Regions from separate parts of the Aurantimicrobium minutum genome, predicted to be linked through region 2. Evidence: predicted binding sites of a transcription regulator. Region 2 holds the regulator's gene; the other holds the start of a gene.
What was found. Region 2 encodes HrcA, which represses chaperone genes, less so after heat shock. Its sites were predicted from a motif close to TTNGCACTCGNNNNNNNCGAGTGCNAA; they were not measured.

Region 1: groES (co-chaperone GroES) is a predicted target of HrcA. The motif match lies at 2,557-2,583, and genes of this name have one in related genera.

The regions. Positions count from the first base shown of each region.
Region 1 is NZ_AP017457.1:1,230,909-1,239,754, forward strand. It holds gene AUMI_RS06020 (ABC transporter substrate-binding protein) at 1-58, opposite strand, end outside; gene AUMI_RS06025 (ABC transporter substrate-binding protein) at 260-1,066, opposite strand; gene rarD (EamA family transporter RarD) at 1,148-2,095, opposite strand; gene groES (co-chaperone GroES) at 2,180-2,476, opposite strand; gene AUMI_RS06040 (class I SAM-dependent methyltransferase) at 2,609-3,796, shown strand; gene AUMI_RS06045 (DUF4190 domain-containing protein) at 3,847-4,230, opposite strand; gene tsaD (tRNA (adenosine(37)-N6)-threonylcarbamoyltransferase complex transferase subunit TsaD) at 4,240-5,298, opposite strand; gene rimI (ribosomal protein S18-alanine N-acetyltransferase) at 5,295-5,777, opposite strand; gene tsaB (tRNA (adenosine(37)-N6)-threonylcarbamoyltransferase complex dimerization subunit type 1 TsaB) at 5,774-6,415, opposite strand; gene tsaE (tRNA (adenosine(37)-N6)-threonylcarbamoyltransferase complex ATPase subunit type 1 TsaE) at 6,412-6,885, opposite strand; gene alr (alanine racemase) at 6,885-8,012, opposite strand; gene AUMI_RS06075 (holo-ACP synthase) at 8,009-8,368, opposite strand; gene glmS (glutamine--fructose-6-phosphate transaminase (isomerizing)) at 8,375-8,846, opposite strand, start outside.
Region 2 is NZ_AP017457.1:653,510-662,355, reverse strand. It holds gene AUMI_RS03250 (ComEC/Rec2 family competence protein) at 1-351, shown strand, start outside; gene holA (DNA polymerase III subunit delta) at 361-1,365, shown strand; gene rpsT (30S ribosomal protein S20) at 1,410-1,670, opposite strand; gene lepA (translation elongation factor 4) at 1,846-3,693, shown strand; gene AUMI_RS03230 (DUF1990 domain-containing protein) at 3,690-4,352, shown strand; gene hemW (radical SAM family heme chaperone HemW) at 4,356-5,582, shown strand; gene hrcA (heat-inducible transcriptional repressor HrcA) at 5,649-6,668, shown strand; gene dnaJ (molecular chaperone DnaJ) at 6,695-7,804, shown strand; gene AUMI_RS03210 (16S rRNA (uracil(1498)-N(3))-methyltransferase) at 7,809-8,537, shown strand; gene AUMI_RS03205 (histidine triad nucleotide-binding protein) at 8,547-8,846, shown strand, end outside.

The sequences.
Region 1 (8,846 bases), 580 kb from region 2:
ACGAAGCTGCGAGAGCCAGACCACCGAGTGCACGAGTGCGGAGAGAAATTTCTCGCATGGTACTCCTTGGTGATTTATATGAGTCGAAGCGCGCAGGACGCACTTCGTTGTATTACCAAACTAGGCGAGACATGTTTCCTGAAACAACATTTCCGGGTTACAACTCGGTAACAAACTGTTAGACACCGAAAGAAATTGTCATATTGCGCAAATTAGGCGCACAAATTGTGCAAATGGCGCCTGAATTGTGCGCCGAAGACTACTTTTTCTTCTTCTCTACGACGATGGTCTTGCCAAAGTAGGCAACGCCGGTTTCAGTGTCGTAGTTAATCTGGCCTGCAGGCCCCACGTAGTTGATGGCTTGTTTGTCGTTGACAGCTGAGACACACATGCCGTAGCTGGTGCACTTGAAGCCTGCCTGATTGGTCACAGCAATGAGGCCCTGAGTAATTGAGGCGCCACCGTCATCCTTGGACACAGTTGCTGCCAGAGCAGACGCAATAGTGAGGTCATAAGACTCAGCACCATAGCCGTATTCGGACACGGAAGGGTCAGAGCTCTTCAGGCGTGCAACGAAAGCGTCATCTGCTTTCACGGCAGTGACCGTCGCACCCTTGGGTGCGTTGTCCTTGGTTGCGATAGAGACGATGGCCACGTTGGCGTCATTCTTTGCCACCAGCTCGGCCAGGGTTTCAGCAACACCCGTGGAGGCAGGAGCAATGATGACGTCTACGCCTCGAGAGACCAGATCGTTGAAGCTGGCTTCAGTTGCTGCCGCATCGCCGTCACCGGCGTTGCGGTGCAGGACCTCGACAGGAACCTTGTTGTAGCCACCCTGTTCGTTGATTTCACGAATAGCAAGTTCAATACCGGCAGCTTGAGAAGCAGAGTAGGCAGCGAGGTCGCCGGTGACAGGAGTCATGTCACCGATGCGCAGCACACCATCGCCCGAGGGCTTCACGGGAGTCGGGGTAGCAGTGGGTGTGACCTCACCGCCGGAGCATCCAGCCAACGTGAGTGCAAGCGCACCTGCAACGATTGTGGCGGCAATCTTATTCAGACCCACGATGTACCCATTTCTGTGAACGACTAACTACCGCCTCCACAGTACCGAGCACTATGCAGGTTCGCTTTGATGGCACGCGCTCTATTCGATAGTGAGTTCTTCTGCAGCACGAGCAAGGCGGTTCGCCTTGCCATGGCGCAGCATGTCTGTGGTGAGCACAATCAGTGCCACCCAGATGATGAAGAAGCCCACCCAGCGCACCGGCGGCATGGGCTCATGCAGCACGAAGACGGCCATCAAGAACGAGAACACAGGTGTGGAGTATTGAATCAAACCAATAGCGGTCAGGGGCAGTCGGCGAGCACCAGCACCAAACATGATGAGTGGCACCGCGGTGACCACACCAGCTGAGGCAAGCAACAGAGTGTGCGTGAAACCATAACCAAAGAAGGAGAGCCCAACCAGGTTAGAAACGATCATGAGCTGAATGATCGCCACCGGCGTCATCCACATGGTCTCAATAGTGAGACCACTGATGGCATCGACCGAGACGCCGGTGCGCTTCTTGATCAGACCATACAAACCAAAGGACGCTGCCAAGGTGAGCGAGATCCACGGAATTGCTCCATAGCTCACGGTCAACACGATGACGGCAACAAAGCTGATGCCGACGGCAACCCACTGCATGGTGCGCAGTTTCTCGCGCAGCACGATCACACCCAAGACAACTGTCACGATGGGGTTGATGAAGTAGCCCAGTGACGACTCGACAATCTGGTTGCTGAGCACCGCCAGGATGAAGACCTGCCAGTTGATATAAATCAGCACTGCTGCCACACCCAAGGTGAGCATGAGTTTGCGCTGTTTCAAAATGACAACAAGTTGTCGCCATTTCCTCGAGACGGCAATCAAGAACGTGCAGAAGATGAGAGAGAACAGGATGCGATAGCCGACCACTTCAAAGGGCGTCGCAGGTTCCAAGGTGAGGAAGTAGAGCGGGAACAAGCCCCACAGCCCATATGCACCAAAGGCATAGAGCAAACCGGAACGGGAGAGCTTCTCGGGTGCAGGAGCAGCTGGAGAAGTCATTATTCGAGACTACTCCTGTGAATAGCCTAAGAGGTTAAACAGTGAGGGCCCCGGAAAACCGGGGCCCTCACTAGTGAGATTGTGTTAGCGAACGACGATCGCGAGAACGTCACGAGCGGAGAGTACGAGGTACTCTTCACCGGCGTACTTGACTTCGGTTCCGCCGTACTTGGAGTAGATAACCTTGTCACCTTCGGCGATGTCCAGAGGAACACGGTTACCGTTGTCGTCGATGCGGCCGGGGCCTACAGCAACGACAACGCCCTCCTGGGGCTTTTCCTTAGCAGTGTCAGGAATGACGAGACCGGAAGCAGTGGTCTGCTCGGCTTCTACCTGCTTGATAACAATGCGATCTTCGAGCGGCTTAATGGCGACCGACACGGTTGACCTCTTTCTTGAACGGGAAGTAAGTAATGGAGTACACATTCAGTTCGTGTACTGAGGTCAAGTCTAGACGGCAATTAGCACTCGCGCAATGTGAGTGCCAATTCATCCCTTGGTAGGTTTACTCTCATGGAGAGTGCTGAACTACGCGAACTGCTCACCCCTGAGGGGCTCGCTCTCCTGAATTCTTTGCCCGAGTATTCCTCCGCGACAGACGTACTCAAGATCGTCTCAGAGTTACGCAAAGCCGGAAATTCCGCGTCATTAGTGGCTTCGGTGCTCACCCAAGCCAAGTTGCGCGCTAAAGCACAATCAAAGTTCGGTGACTTTGCCTCCACGATGTTGTTCACCGAGGCAGGCCTCGAACAGGCAACCAGGCTGCCGGTGGCGGCACTTCATGCCGGTCGTTTTGTTCGCGCAGGGCTCACTCGCGTTGCTGATCTGGGATGTGGAATTGGGGCAGATGCATTGGCTATTGCCGGGGCTGGACTGAGCGTCCATGCAGTGGAGGCCGATGAAGTGACCGCTGCCATTGCCGTGATGAACCTCAGCGCCTTCCCCGAAGCAACTGTTTCTCACGGCACAGCCGAAGAAGCAGACCTCACCGGCATCGAGGGTGTTTATCTCGATCCTGCCCGGAGGACCTCCGGACACAACAACACCAGTCGCCTGACCAAGTCTGAAGACTATTTGCCATCTCTCGATTTTGCCTTCGGTCTCGCAGCGCAACTGCCGACCGGAATCAAACTAGGTCCTGGCTTTGATCGTGAGCTCATTCCAGATAACTGTGAAGCACAGTGGGTTTCTGTTGGTGGAGATGTTGTGGAACTGGGGCTGTGGTTTGGCCCACTTGCTAGGGAGGGTATTGCCCGCTCCGCCTTGATCATGACACCAGAAGGAATGCATGAGCTCACCGGAGCTGCAGACTCTGCTGATGCTGAAGTGGGACCTCTGGGCAGATACCTCTACGAACCTGACGGTGCTGTTATTCGAGCACGCCTGATCGGTGACCTTGCTCGCTCACTCGGTGCTCACATGCTCGATGAACACATTGCCTATATGAGCAGTGAGACGTTAGTCCACTCCCCCTTTGCAGCTGCCTTCGAAGTTCACGAGCAGTTCCCATTAGATGTGAAACAACTTGCTGCTGAACTGAGCAAGCGCAACATCGGCACTTTGGAAATCAAGAAACGTGGTGTTGATATTGACCCGGCAGAGTTCCGCAAGAAACTCAAACTCTCTGGGCCGGAATCTGCAACGTTGTTCCTCACTCGCATTGGCGAGCGCAGAGCCGCACTTCTCGCTCAGCGGGCTTAACGAACTCACGCCATCAACCGAGGATGATGGCGTGAGTGCTCTCGAGTGGATTAGTAGTAGTAATTTCCCATTCCCGAGGCGATCACAACGCCCAGGAAGGCAAAGAGCAGGGAGATGACGAGCACAGCAAGGCCGATGCCGACATAGCCCATGATGAGGCCTGCTAGAGCAAGACCGCCGCCTTGTTCACCCGTGCGGCGAACTTCGGCGCGGGCCATGTGGCCGGTGACGACAGCAACGATGCTGGCAAGGAAGGGAATGAAGGTGAGGCCGACAATTCCGGCAACGAGCGCAACAATCGAGAGAGTGTTGGTCTTCTCCGAAGAGACCACGGTCACGGTTGGTGCGGCAGGAGCTGCTGCCTCCGCTGCAGCAGGCTTTGCCACTGCTGCTTTGGTTGCAGGCTTGGAAGTCTTTGGTGCTTTTTCTGTCATGACTTAATTCTAATGAACGTGGATGTCTGTAACTGGGAGTGTGCTGTCAGCTCCAAAACTTAGCGAGGAGGGCTGAGCGCCTTCCATAATGAGCTCTGACGCGAGCGCCGCAATCATGGCACCGTTATCGGTGCACAGAGAGAATGCAGGAATTCTCAACTCAACACCGGCAGCTTCAGCCCGCTGGCTGGCAACTTCACGCAGGCGAGCATTAGCGACAACTCCGCCGCCAAGTAACAGCCGGGGAACACCATAGTCTTGGCAGGCTGCAATAGCTTTGGCCGTCAACACGTCCACTACTGCTTCGCGGAAGCTCGCTGCCACATCGGCTACGGGTATTTCTTCACCGGCATCCCGGCGCACTTCCACCCACCTGGCCACTGCTGTTTTCAAGCCGGAGAAGGAGAAGTCATAGCGGTGCTTGTCCATGTCCTTAGGCAGAGTGAGCCCTCGGGGGAAACGGATTGCTTTCGGGTCTCCGTCGGCCGCAACGCGGTCGATGTGGGGACCGCCGGGATAGGGGAGGCCAAGGATTCGTGCGACCTTGTCAAAAGCTTCACCAGCAGCATCATCGATTGTTTCACCGAGCATCACCACATCCGAGGTGAGGTCTTTGACCAGAAGCAACGAGGTGTGACCACCGGAGACAAGAAGCGCGATGGTGGGATATTCCAGGGGGCCGTCTTCGCCCAGAACATCTGCTCCCACGTGACCAACCAAGTGGTTGACGGCATACAACGGCTTATCCAGCGAAAGTGCCAAAGCTTTAGCTGCACCGACTCCCACCATGAGAGCACCGGCAAGGCCTGGGCCACTCGTGACGGCGACTGCATCGAGATCTGCAAGCTCGATGCCTGCCGTGGCAACTGCCTCGGTGAGGGCGGGGCGTAAAGCTTCCAAGTGTGCACGAGCAGCAACCTCGGGAACCACGCCACCATAGCGAGCATGTTCATTCATCGAGGAGGCAATAACGTTCGCCAACAATTCACGGCCACGAACAATACCGATACCGGTCTCATCACAGCTGGTCTCAATACCCAGCACGAGGGGTGCTTCTCTATTTATCACAGATCTGCCCCCTTCTTCATGATGACCGCATCCACACCTTCGGGTTGGTAATAACCGGGGCGCACAGCAATTTCTTCAAACCCTAAAGAGGAATACAAGGCAATGGCGTGAGGATTATCTGCACGCACTTCTAAGAAGATGCGGCGCGCATGGCGCGCTTCTGCTTCTTCCAACAGTGCTTCCATCAACCGGCGGCCAAGACCGTGGCTGCGGAAGTCTGGATGAACAGCAATGGTTTGGATATCACCATCGCCAGAACCTTTCGGAGCGAGCAGGCCTGCGTAACCCACGACGAGCGGGTCTCCACCTAACGCATCGGTGTGTGCTTCAGCGATGAGATAGAAACAGTTGTGATCGGCAACATCGCGAGCCATGGCTTCAACAGACCAGGCCTCCCCGCCGAACACAGGAGTTTCGATCTCCATAATTGCGGGCACATCTTCGATGCCCGCTTGGCGCAAGACAATGCTGTTGATCATTTCTGACCCCCACGCATTTCTTGAACAACTCTCTTGGGGCCGTTGCTCATGGTCACATCAGGTGAGCGTAAATACACTGCCGTCGCGGGAGGGAACTCTTTTCCTTGGATCAGCATTGCCTCAGCAACGAGACCCAACCACTCGGCGTGAACTTCACGAGCATCCAACCGGATACCTTCTGCTTGAGGAACTTCATCTGCTTTCGCAAGAGCTGGGCCTTCGACTCGAGCAGGTATTCCGTCCGTGATCTGGGAGTACGCGCTCCAGAACAATTCCTTCCGCCGCGCATCGGTAACCACGTGAACAGGCTGCGAGCTCGCGGCGAAATGTTCAGCAGCAACAGCGTCATGGCTCACCATGGGCAACAGGATTGCCCCGGCGCCGAATGCGAATGCATCGGCGGCAGCAATCCCCACACGCAAACCCGTGAACGGGCCAGGTCCCATCCCTGCAGCTACGTAGGTAACGTTCTCTGCCTTCACTGCAGCCTCGGTGAGGACCTCCTGAATGAAGGGCCCCACCACTTCGGCATGACGCATGGTGTCGGGGGTGGAGCGTGAAGCGAGAACACGCCCCTCATTCACCAGGGCAACGCTTGTTCCCGCAGAGGTATCAATGGCAAGAATGATGGTGGTCATGATTGCTCCCACCGTGACCCGTGCCCGGTAAGGGTGACATGACGTGGCTCGACGAGTTCCTCACCGAGCTCACCAGCTTGGCCGCCCTCGGGGCGCTCAATAACAACATCGAGCCAAGAGTCCACGATGCCATCAAGCATGCCGGCACCCCACTCAACAACAACGACCGAGTTGGCGAAGTCAATATCGAGATCATCGAGTTCAACGGCGCTATTCAAACGATAGGCATCGACGTGCACCAACGGTGCACCGCCGATCAGGCTGGGGTGGGTTCTGGCAAGAACGAAAGTGGGAGAGGTAACGGGTCCACGAACCTGCAAGCCTTCACCAATACCGCGTGTGAGTGTGGTCTTGCCCGCGCCTAGGGGCCCAGTCAACACAAGAACGTCTCCGGCACGAAGCTCACGGCCAATATCGAGACCTAGCTCATGCATCTCTTCCGGAGTGGAAATGGTGCGTGTGCCCAGCATTAGACCTGGCCTTCGTAGATGTATTCCAGGCGCGTAGGAATCAGCCTGGTCACTATCTCATAGCCAATAGATCCGGCGGCCGCTGCCCAGTCATGCACGGAAGGGTGCCCGAGCTCAGGGTTGCCAAAGAGCACCACGTGGTCTCCCACCGCAACAGGGTCATCCCCCACATTCACCAGGAACTGATCCATCGCAATACGGCCCGCCACTGGATAGGTGGAGCCGTTGAGCAGGACAGGGCCATTCAAGGATGCATCGCGGTTGATGCCGTCACCATAGCCAAACGGAATCAACGCCAGGGTGCTCTCGTGTGGTGTGCGGTGCAGGTAGCCATAGCTCACACCTGTGTTCTCGGGAACGCGACGAACAGCCACCACACGCCCCTCAAGCGTCATCGCAGGGGTAAGACCAAACTGTTCTGGACGGTGTTCCTCTGTGGGACCAATGCCGTAGGCAGCAATCCCTGAACGAACCATATTGAATCGCGTCTCAGGCAGCGTCAGCGCTGCCAGCGACGCAGCTAAGTGAACATAGGGAGGTTCAATCCCTGCATCTGCCAGTTCAGAGATCCCCACCAGAAACACCTTGAGCTGTTCGAGGTCATCTTCTGGGGTGGTGTTGGAGAGGTGACTCATCACACCTTCAACAACAAGATCTCCCGAGGCATGCAGTTCGGCAGCGGTGCGGAAGAACGCATCCCACTGATTTGGGCTGGCGCCATTACGACTCAGCCCAGTGTCCAATTTGAGGTGAACGCGAGGGGTTTTGTGCACTCGGTGTCCAGCCGCCGCGATGGCGTTCAGCTGTGCAACCGAGACGGCACCTAAAGTGATGTCTACCCCAACTGCTTCATCGAAAGTTTCATCTGGGGCATGAATCCAACACAGCACCGGCGCTGTGATTCCTGCCTCGCGGAGGGTAAGTGCCTCGGAAATATCTGCTGTGCCCAACCAAGTTGCTCCACCGGCTAGCGCAGCGCGGGCAGCCGGAACCATGCCATGGCCGTAGGCATTAGCTTTGACCACAATCAAAACATCGTCCACGCCGGTGATCTCCCGGATGCGTCGAACGTTGCCAGCTATGGCATCGGTGTTGACGCGGGCAATGCGAAACGGTGTGTGGCTCATGCGGCAGCGCCTTCGGCAACCACGAACGCAACAGCAGCATCGGCGTCATGCGAAATAGACAGGTGCACCGAGGTTATTCCCCGTTCGTGTGCCATCTGGGCAGCTGCCCCACTCAAGTCAAAAGAAGGCTTGCCCAGCTGGTCTTTGATAACAACCATGTCGTGGAAGGTCATCGAACCTGAGCCGCCGAAAGCTTTAATGAGAGCTTCCTTGGCTGCGAACCGGCCCGCTAAAGAGTGTGCGGGAAGTTCACGTTCCGATTCAACAAAGAGTCGTTCAGCGAGTTTGGGGGTGCGCTCAAGCGCCCGCTCAAAGCGAGCGATGTCGACGATGTCGACGCCCACTCCCATGATCATGAGCGTCTATTCGACCGTGACCGACTTGGCCAGGTTACGTGGCTGGTCCACATCCAAGCCCTTAGCATCTGCCAGTTCCATGGCGAAGATCTGCAGTGGAACAACAGCAAGGATGGGTTCAAACATGGGGTCTGCCAGAGGAATCTGAATGACCTCATCGGCATAGGGAAGAACAGCAGCATCGCCCTGCTCCGCAATAGCAATCACCCGAGCACCACGTGCACGAATCTCTTGGATGTTGGAAACAACCTTGGAGTGAATCAGTGCTGAACCGCGGGGGCTAGGCACAATGACGAACACCGGCTGACCGTGATCAATGAGGGCAATAGGGCCGTGCTTGAGCTCACCGGCAGCGAAACCTTCAGCGTGGATGTAGGCAAGCTCCTTGAGCTTGAGCGCACCCTCCAACGCGATGGGGTATCCCACGTGGCGACCGAGGAACAACACCGAAGGGGTGTCACTCATCCACTTAGCGAGC
Region 2 (8,846 bases):
CCAGGATCTGTGACCCTGTTAGTTAGTTTTCCTGAATTTCGAAGCCTGTTTTTAGGAGATTTAGGAAAAGAATCTCAATTGGCACTGATGAAAACAGTTTCACTTCCTCACATCGACGTTGTGAAAGTAGCGCATCATGGATCAGCAGATCAAAGCAGGACTTTGTATCAACGCATCCAGCCTGCAGTGGGCTTGTTTTCTGTAGGGAAAGGCAATGAATATGGTCACCCAAGAAAAGAAATCTTGAATGAACTCAAAAGCCTGAACGCTATTACCCCTCGAACCGATGAGGATGGAATGATTCTTGTCATACCGAATCAAACAGGGCTCTCTGTCTGGACTGAGCATTAAGCTTGCATCATGGCAGCAAAGGCAAAGAATTCCATTCCACAGTTCACGTGGTCAACTGCCGAACCCGCACCTCTCGTTCTCGTCACTGGAGCAGAAAGCTTCCTAGCAGATCGTGCTACGCAGCGAATACGCGAATCACTTCGTGCAGTAGATGCTTCCTTGGAAGTCAGTGATATTGATGCAAGTTCCTACACCCCTGGCCAACTCCTCACTCTCGCAAGTCCTTCTTTGTTCGGGGAGCCACGATTAATTCGAGTAAGTGACGTTGAAAAATGTAACGACGAATTTCTCCTTGAAATGCTTGACTATGTCGCATCTCCTGATCGAGACACGACTGTAGTTCTTCGTCATAACGGGGGAGTACGCGGTAAAAAACTTCTCGATACTCTCCGAGCTGGAACTGGTGGAGCCGTTGAGGTTGTATGTGCTGAGCTCAAGAGCGATAACGACAAATATGACTTTGCTGCCCAAGAATTTCGACACGCAGGTCGAAACATCTCACCAAGTGCACTGCGTTCGCTCGTCCAAGCATTTTCAGGTTCAGGTTCGGAACTTGCTAATGCCTGCCAACAACTTATTGCCGATGCCCAAGGTGAAATAACAGACCGTACCGTCGAAGATTATTACGGTGGACGAGTTGAAGCTACGGCATTCAAAGTCGTTGATAACGCTGTTGCCGGTCGGCTTGGAGAATCTCTTGTCATTCTTCGCCATGCCCTGCAAACCGGCGCTGACCCTGTTCCTATTGTTGCGACGTTTGCGGCAAAACTGCGTTTGATGGCCAAACTTTTCGGTGAGCGCAGAAATGCAGGAGAGCTAGCGGGAGCGCTGGGAGCGGCTCCATGGCAGATAGATCGAGCACGCAAGGATCTTCAAGGATGGACCGAAACCGGGTTAGGCAATGCCATAGAGGTCATCGCAGAAACAGATGCAAATGTTAAGGGGGCTTCGCGCGACCCTATCTATTCACTTGAACGCATGGTTAATGTGGTTGCACGTTACGGGAGACGTTAACTAAATAAGGCCCCCATTGCGGGGGCCTTATTTGATTGCGATGCTTAGAGAGCAGCAACCTGCTTAGCAATTGATGACTTGCGGTTTGCGGCGTTGTTCTTGTGAAGAACACCCTTGCTCACTGCCTTGTCAAGCTTCTTGCTTGCGTTCTTTAGTGCTGCTTCAGCTGCTGCCTTGTCGCCAGCGCTGATAGCGGTCTTGGTTGCACGAACGGCGGTCTTCACTTCAGACTTCACTGCCTTGTTACGCTCGTGAGCCTTCTCGTTGGTGCCAATTCGCTTGATTTGCGACTTAATGTTTGCCACGTTTACCGTGTCTTTCACTCGTTATTCGTACGTTTGGATTGTGTCGCACTAGAGGTAGAGGGCTCACGGCGACGAATCGTGCAGGTGGGACTACACGTAAGCCAATAGACAACACTACCAGTAATAGTTGTCGTTGCTAAAACTGTGCCTGAGTTCGTGGGAGACTAGAGGTTCTATGTCTCCTCGTTCCTCAAAACCATTGCAGCCTGCGTCAACCGACCCAGCGAAGATTCGCAATTTTTGCATCATCGCTCATATTGACCACGGTAAGTCGACTCTTGCCGATCGCATGCTTCAAATTACTGGCATCGTTGATGACCGTTCTATGCGTGCTCAGTACCTGGACCGGATGGATATTGAACGTGAACGTGGCATCACCATCAAAAGTCAGGCAGTACGCATGCCCTGGGATGTTGACGGTCAAACATATGCCCTGAACATGATTGACACCCCAGGTCACGTTGACTTTACCTACGAGGTTTCACGCTCACTTGCTGCGTGTGAAGGAGCGATTCTTCTCGTTGATGCTGCCCAAGGTATTGAGGCTCAGACTCTCGCGAACTTGTATCTGGCAATGGAAAATGACCTAACGATCATTCCTGTGCTTAACAAGATTGATTTGCCAGCTGCAGACCCAGAAAAATATGCCAAAGAGCTTGCCGATTTGATCGGTGGCAAGCCAGAAGATGTCCTTCGCGTATCCGGTAAAACCGGTATGGGTGTTCCTGAATTGTTAGATCTTGTGGTAGAGAAGATTCCTGCTCCAGTCGGCCAGGCGGAAGCACCTGCTCGAGCAATGATTTTTGACTCGGTGTACGACGCATATCGAGGAGTTATTACCTACGTGCGCGTCATTGACGGCATGTTGAAGCCTCGTCAGCGTATCCAAATGATGAGTACCAAAGCTTCGCATGAGCTGATTGAGATTGGTGTTAGTTCACCAGAGCCTATTCCCTCAGAAGGATTGGGGGTTGGTGAAGTGGGATATCTCATCACTGGTGTGAAAGATGTCCGTCAGTCCAAAGTTGGTGACACTGTTACAGACTTCGTCAAACCAGCTACGGAGCCTCTCCCGGGATATACCGACCCCAAAGCAATGGTGTTCTCAGGTCTGTACCCCATTGATGGCTCGGACTATCCCGTCCTTCGTGAAGCTCTCGACAAGCTCAAACTCTCCGATGCTTCCTTGAATTATGAACCAGAAACCTCTGTTGCCCTCGGGTTTGGTTTTCGATGTGGTTTCTTAGGTCTGTTGCATCTAGAAATCATTACCGAACGTCTCGAACGCGAATTTGGCCTTGATCTCATTGCCACAGCTCCTTCTGTTCCCTACGAGGTCACAACCGAAGATAAAAAGACTGTCACCGTGACAAACCCCAGTGAATACCCTTCGGGAAAGATCATTAAAGTATCTGAACCCTTAGTTCGCGCTGGAATTCTGACTCCCAAGGACTACGTCGGAACAATCATGGAATTGTGTCAAAGCCGTCGTGGAAATCTTCTAGGCATGGAGTACTTCGGTGAAGATCGTGTAGAAATGAAATACGAAATCCCTCTAGGCGAAATCGTCTTTGATTTCTTTGATCACCTCAAGAGCAGAACCCAGGGTTATGCCTCGTTGGACTACGAGGAAGCCGGTGAACAAGATTCGGATCTGGTGAAAGTAGACATTCTGTTGCAAGGTGAACAGGTCGATGCCTTCAGCGCGATTGTCCACAAAGATAAGGCTTATGCCTATGGACTGATGATGACGGAGCGTTTGAAGAAACTCATTCCGCGGCAACAGTTTGAGGTGCCGATTCAGGCTGCTATTGGGGCACGTATCATTGCGCGAGAAACCATTTCTGCTATCCGCAAGGACGTCCTTGCCAAATGCTACGGCGGTGACATTACTCGTAAGCGCAAACTCCTCGAAAAGCAAAAAGAGGGTAAAAAGCGCATGAAAATGGTTGGCCGTGTCGAGGTTCCACAAGAAGCATTCATTGCAGCGTTACAAGGTGATGATGAGGTGAAAAAGAAATGACCGAATCAGCTCGTAGAAGCAATTATTCTGCCGATCGCTCTGTCAGTTATGGCAGCGTAGGAGCAACCCAAGCAGCGGATGTTTTGGTTTTCCCTCCGCAAGGCTTCTCCTCCTCGCAATCAGAGTTTCGCCTCGGTAGCGGTCAAGAACGTTTTGACGCTGCTTCTGCCGCGCTGATGACGTGGGGTGTGCCACGGGGTTCACGTCTCGAGGTCTTGAAGATAGACCAAGCAGATTCTGAAGGTTATGCAGGCTTGTTATTCAATGAGTTTGGTGCCCCGATTGCACCAACTTCTGACGTGTTAGATCAGCTCTATTCCTCAGATGGCACCCCGTTTCTTTCTGCGGGAACCACGATTGAACTCGCGGGTGTGTGGGCCCCGTCAAAGATTTCTTCCTCCTATCGCGTGATTTATGTCGTCCGCGAAGATCGTCGTATGGGTTATGCACTCGGAACTCTTGATTTTGAGCCCGTCATTGGCGAGGAATACTTTGGTGTGGAATGGCGCGAAGATGATTCAGTGTGGGCTGTAGTTCGCTCTGTCACCTCAATTGCTGAAGGTAGAAAATACGCCTGGAGTGCTCCGCTCATTCGTGCGCGACAGTGGTGGCTCCGTCGTCATTACGTGCGGGCTTTGCTTCCTGCCCGTTCGGTGTAAACAATGGCTAGCCAATTGCCAGATGGTCTGGCAATGCCGCTCAATGGGGCATTGCCAAGCACTGTAGGTGTTGGCGCCTTGGGCAAAACGATGAGCGCCTATGTGCACATTCCCTTTTGCCGGGTTCGTTGTGGCTATTGCGATTTCAACACATACACAGCCACTGAGCTCAGAGGCGTTTCACGAGCCTCATATGTTGAGGAACTCAAAAAAGAAATTGCTCTGTCGATAGATGTTCTTCAACGAGCAGATGTCTCACTGAGACAGTTACACACAGTTTTTTTCGGCGGTGGTACACCGACGTTACTTCCTGTTTCTGACCTTGCAGATGCGTTACAAGCTCTTCGTGACAGCCATGGAATTGAACCAGAAGCTGAAATCACGGTTGAAGCCAATCCGGATACCCTCACTGCAGAATATGTCGATGGATTAGTCAGAGCTGGTTTCACACGTGTGAGTGTGGGAATGCAGTCTGCAGTTCCTCACGTACTTTCAGCACTTGATAGGACACACAATCCAGCAGCCGTCGATCAAGCGGTTTCAACTATTCAATCTGCCGGGCTAGAAGCCAGTATCGATTTAATCTACGGAGCTCCGGGAGAGAGCCTGGCAGATTGGCGGAGGTCTCTAGAACAAGCTATCTCTGTGAACACAGGGCATATTTCTGCGTATGCCCTCATCGTCGAAGACGGAACAGCTTTGGCGCGCAAAATTAGTTCCGGTGCAATGGATGCTCCAGATGATGATTTACAAGCAGAAATGTATGAACTAGCTGACGAACTATTGAGCAAAGCTGGATTTCAGTGGTACGAAATTAGCAACTGGGCGAAGTCGCAACAGCAACAGTCGCAACACAACCTTGCCTATTGGAATAATCAAGACTGGTGGGGCTATGGACCTGGTGCGCACTCAGCTATCGGAGGCACACGTTTCTGGAATGTCAAACACCCAGCTGCCTATGCCGGACGTCTTGCCGAAGCTCACAGCCCAGCCTTGTCCTATGAAACTCCCGACCAGCAAGCAGTCACATTGGAACAAGTGTTATTGGGGTCACGATTAGCGGCAGGTATTCCTACTCAAGGACACGATCCTCAAGCCATTTCTACTCTGATTGCTCGGGGTCTCATTGACGGTAAGCGAGCTATAGAGGGCCGAATTGTATTAACACTTTCTGGCCGCCTTCGTGCTGATGAAGTTGTTCGAGAATTACTCTTTCGTTCTCAGGATTGACAGCGGAAAATCAGATATCATTAGCACTCAGGAGCATTGAGTGCTAGTGGTGTAAAGGAGGATTCGATGGTTTCACAACGTGGGCTTGAAGTTCTTCGCGTCATCGTTCAGGATTACGTTTCTTCACGTGAGCCCGTCGGTTCAAAAGCTATTGTTGACCGTCATCAATTTGGAGTATCTGCAGCGACAATACGTAACGATATGGCTTTGTTGGAAGAAGAAGAGCTCATCGTTGCCCCTCACACATCTAGCGGTCGAGTTCCCACAGACAAGGGATATCGCCTTTTCGTTGACCACCTTGCCGAAGTCAAACACATCACGCCCACGCAAAAGCAAGCCATCGATCAATTTCTCGATGATTCAGCAGATTTTGATGAACTCCTTGGTCGAACAGTTCGGTTGCTTTCTCAATTGACTAACCAGGTCGCTATCGTCCAATACCCGACATTGGGTTCTACCCGAATTCGTCACATCGAGCTCGTTTCACTGGGTAATCGTCGTGCTTTGTGCGTTGTGATTAGCGACAACGGCCAGGTCGAACAGAAATTGATAGACCTCGAAGTTGAGCTCAGTGAACAAGACCTTGCCCAGTTATGTTCTGGAATTAATGCTCAAGTAGCAGGGAAGCTTCACAGCGAGCTTTCTGAATCAATAACTTCGCTCACGTCCCAGGTGCCGAAAGCCCTGATTCCAGCAGTCACACACATAGCCTCCGCTCTGAGTGACAGCATTCAAGCTAATCGGCAAAACAAGTTAGTGATGGCGGGCACAGCAAACTTGGTGCGAACGGGCGAAGATTTCTCCGACAGTATCTACCCAGTTCTCGATGCCATTGAAGAACAAGTAGTCCTATTGAAACTATTGACCGAAATGAAGGCGGATGCTGACGAGGTGGCAGTAAGTATCGGCCGTGAACACAGTAATTCAGGCTTAGAGCAAGCAAGCTTGCTTTCCACTGGCTACAGCTCGGCTGGTGAAAAGGCCACGCTAGGGTTGGTCGGACCAACCCGAATGGACTATTCCTCCAACATCGCATCAATTCGTGCTGTTGCCCGATATCTCACTCGTGTGCTCGATGCACGCTAAACCCTCATTCAAAGGAGATGGCCTTCGTGGCTGATCATTACGACGTTTTAGGTATCTCACGTGATGCCAGTGCTGAAGATATCAAGAAGGCCTATCGCAGACTTGCACGTGAGCTTCACCCTGATGTGAATCCAGACGAGGCTGCACAAGAAAAATTCAAACTCGTCACCCACGCCTATGAAGTTCTCAGTGACCCCGTGCAACGCCAACAATATGATTTGGGTCCACAAGCCGGCTTTGGCGGAAATTTCGGCGGGCAAGGTTTTAGTGACTTTGGAGACATCTTCAACACCTTCTTCGGTGGAGGCCAGCAACGCGGTCCCCGCTCACGAATGGAACGTGGTCAGGATGCTCTACTGCGCGTAGAGGTAGACCTCGCCGATGTGATTTTTGGCGTTCACAAAGATATTGAAATTGATACAGCAGTGGTGTGCGAAACCTGTTCGGGAAACTGCTGTCAACCAGGGACTTCACCTGTAACCTGTGACATCTGTGGCGGATCAGGCACAATTCAACGTGCAGTTCGCTCCCTACTGGGAAACGTCATGACTTCCAACCCTTGTGGAAGCTGCAGAGGTTATGGAACCACCATTCCCGCACCCTGCACAACATGCCAAGGGCAAGGCCGTGTAAGAGCATCAAAAACTATTCCCCTGGACATTCCTGCAGGTGTTGATACAGGTGTTCGACTTCACATGGCTCAAGCAGGAGAAGCTGGTCAAGCAGGCGGCGTCCCCGGCGACCTCTATTTTGAAATAAAAGTCAATCACCACGATGTGTTCAGTCGTGACAATGATGACTTGCTGTGCACTCTAGAAGTTCAAATGACAGATGCCATCCTAGGAACCACAGTTACGGTTCCTGGGCTTGATGGTGAGGTCACGCTAGAGATTAAACCTGGAACACAAGGCTCCGAAGTTCTGACAGTAAAAGATCGAGGCATAACCCGCCTACGCGGAAATGGTCGCGGTGATCTCAAAGTGGGAATCCACGTAATTACTCCCACCAAGTTGAGCTCTAAAGAAAAAGAACTCATTTCAACATTCGCCAAGGGTCGAAAGCAATCCGCTCCAGCACTGACACATTTCCAACAGGGTATGTTCTCAAAGTTGCGCGATCGATTCTTCAACGCATAAATCAATGGCACACTTTTACATTCTGGAAAGCCTGGAATCCGCTTCTGTCGGATCCGAAGTAGTTTTAGATGGCTCGGAGGGGAAACATGCTGCCACTGTCTCCCGGGTGCGACCAGGAGAGAAGCTCACTGTAGGCAATGGACGCGGTCTCGTTCTTACAGTCGAAGCTGAAACAGTATCCAAAGACTGCGTTCAACTTCGTGTACTTCACGTTGAACACAAGGAACGCCTTCAACCAGAAATTATTCTTGTCCAAGCGCTAGCCAAAACAGACCGTGATGAACGAGCTATCGAAGCCGCAACAGAGCTGGGTGTTGACACCGTCATCCCGTGGTCTGCCTCACGGAGCATCTCCAAATGGGACGGGCCCAAGATTGAAAAAGGCATTGCCAGGTGGTCAGCAATTGTTCGTGAAGCTAGCAAACAATCCATTCGTGCATTCATTCCACAGGTTCACCCTCCAGTAACCAGTAACGAACTTGCCCAGGTGTTGTCAGGTGCTGACATCGTCGTATTAGATCCGACAGGAGATGTTCCACTGAGTTATTTCAATCCCACATCGCATCAAATAGCGATCATTGTTGGGCCAGAGGGCGGCATCACAGAGACTGAATTGGATACGTTCCGTAATGCAGGTGCCACAATCGTCACGATGGGAAACAATATTCTTCGAACGTCGACCGCAGGACCTGCTGCACTGGCCATCATGAATGCCAAACTAGGGCGCTGTTAAGCTAGAGCTATGTCCGAACAGACTCCTTCGATTTTCACAAAAATCATTAATCGCGAAATACCAGCAGAAATTCTCTTCGAGAATGATCGCCTCATTGCAATCAGAGACATTGCTCCACAAGCTCCTATGCACTTACTCGTGATTCCTAAGTCTGAAAACTTCCAGAACGTCACAGAATTGGCTGCGGGAGATCCTCAGCTTTTGGCTGAAATAGTCTCCACCGCTCACAACTTGGCAACCTTGCACTCCAACGGTGAGTATCGCCTAGTCTTCAACACTGGTGAGAGCGCAGGTCAGACAGTTTTTCAC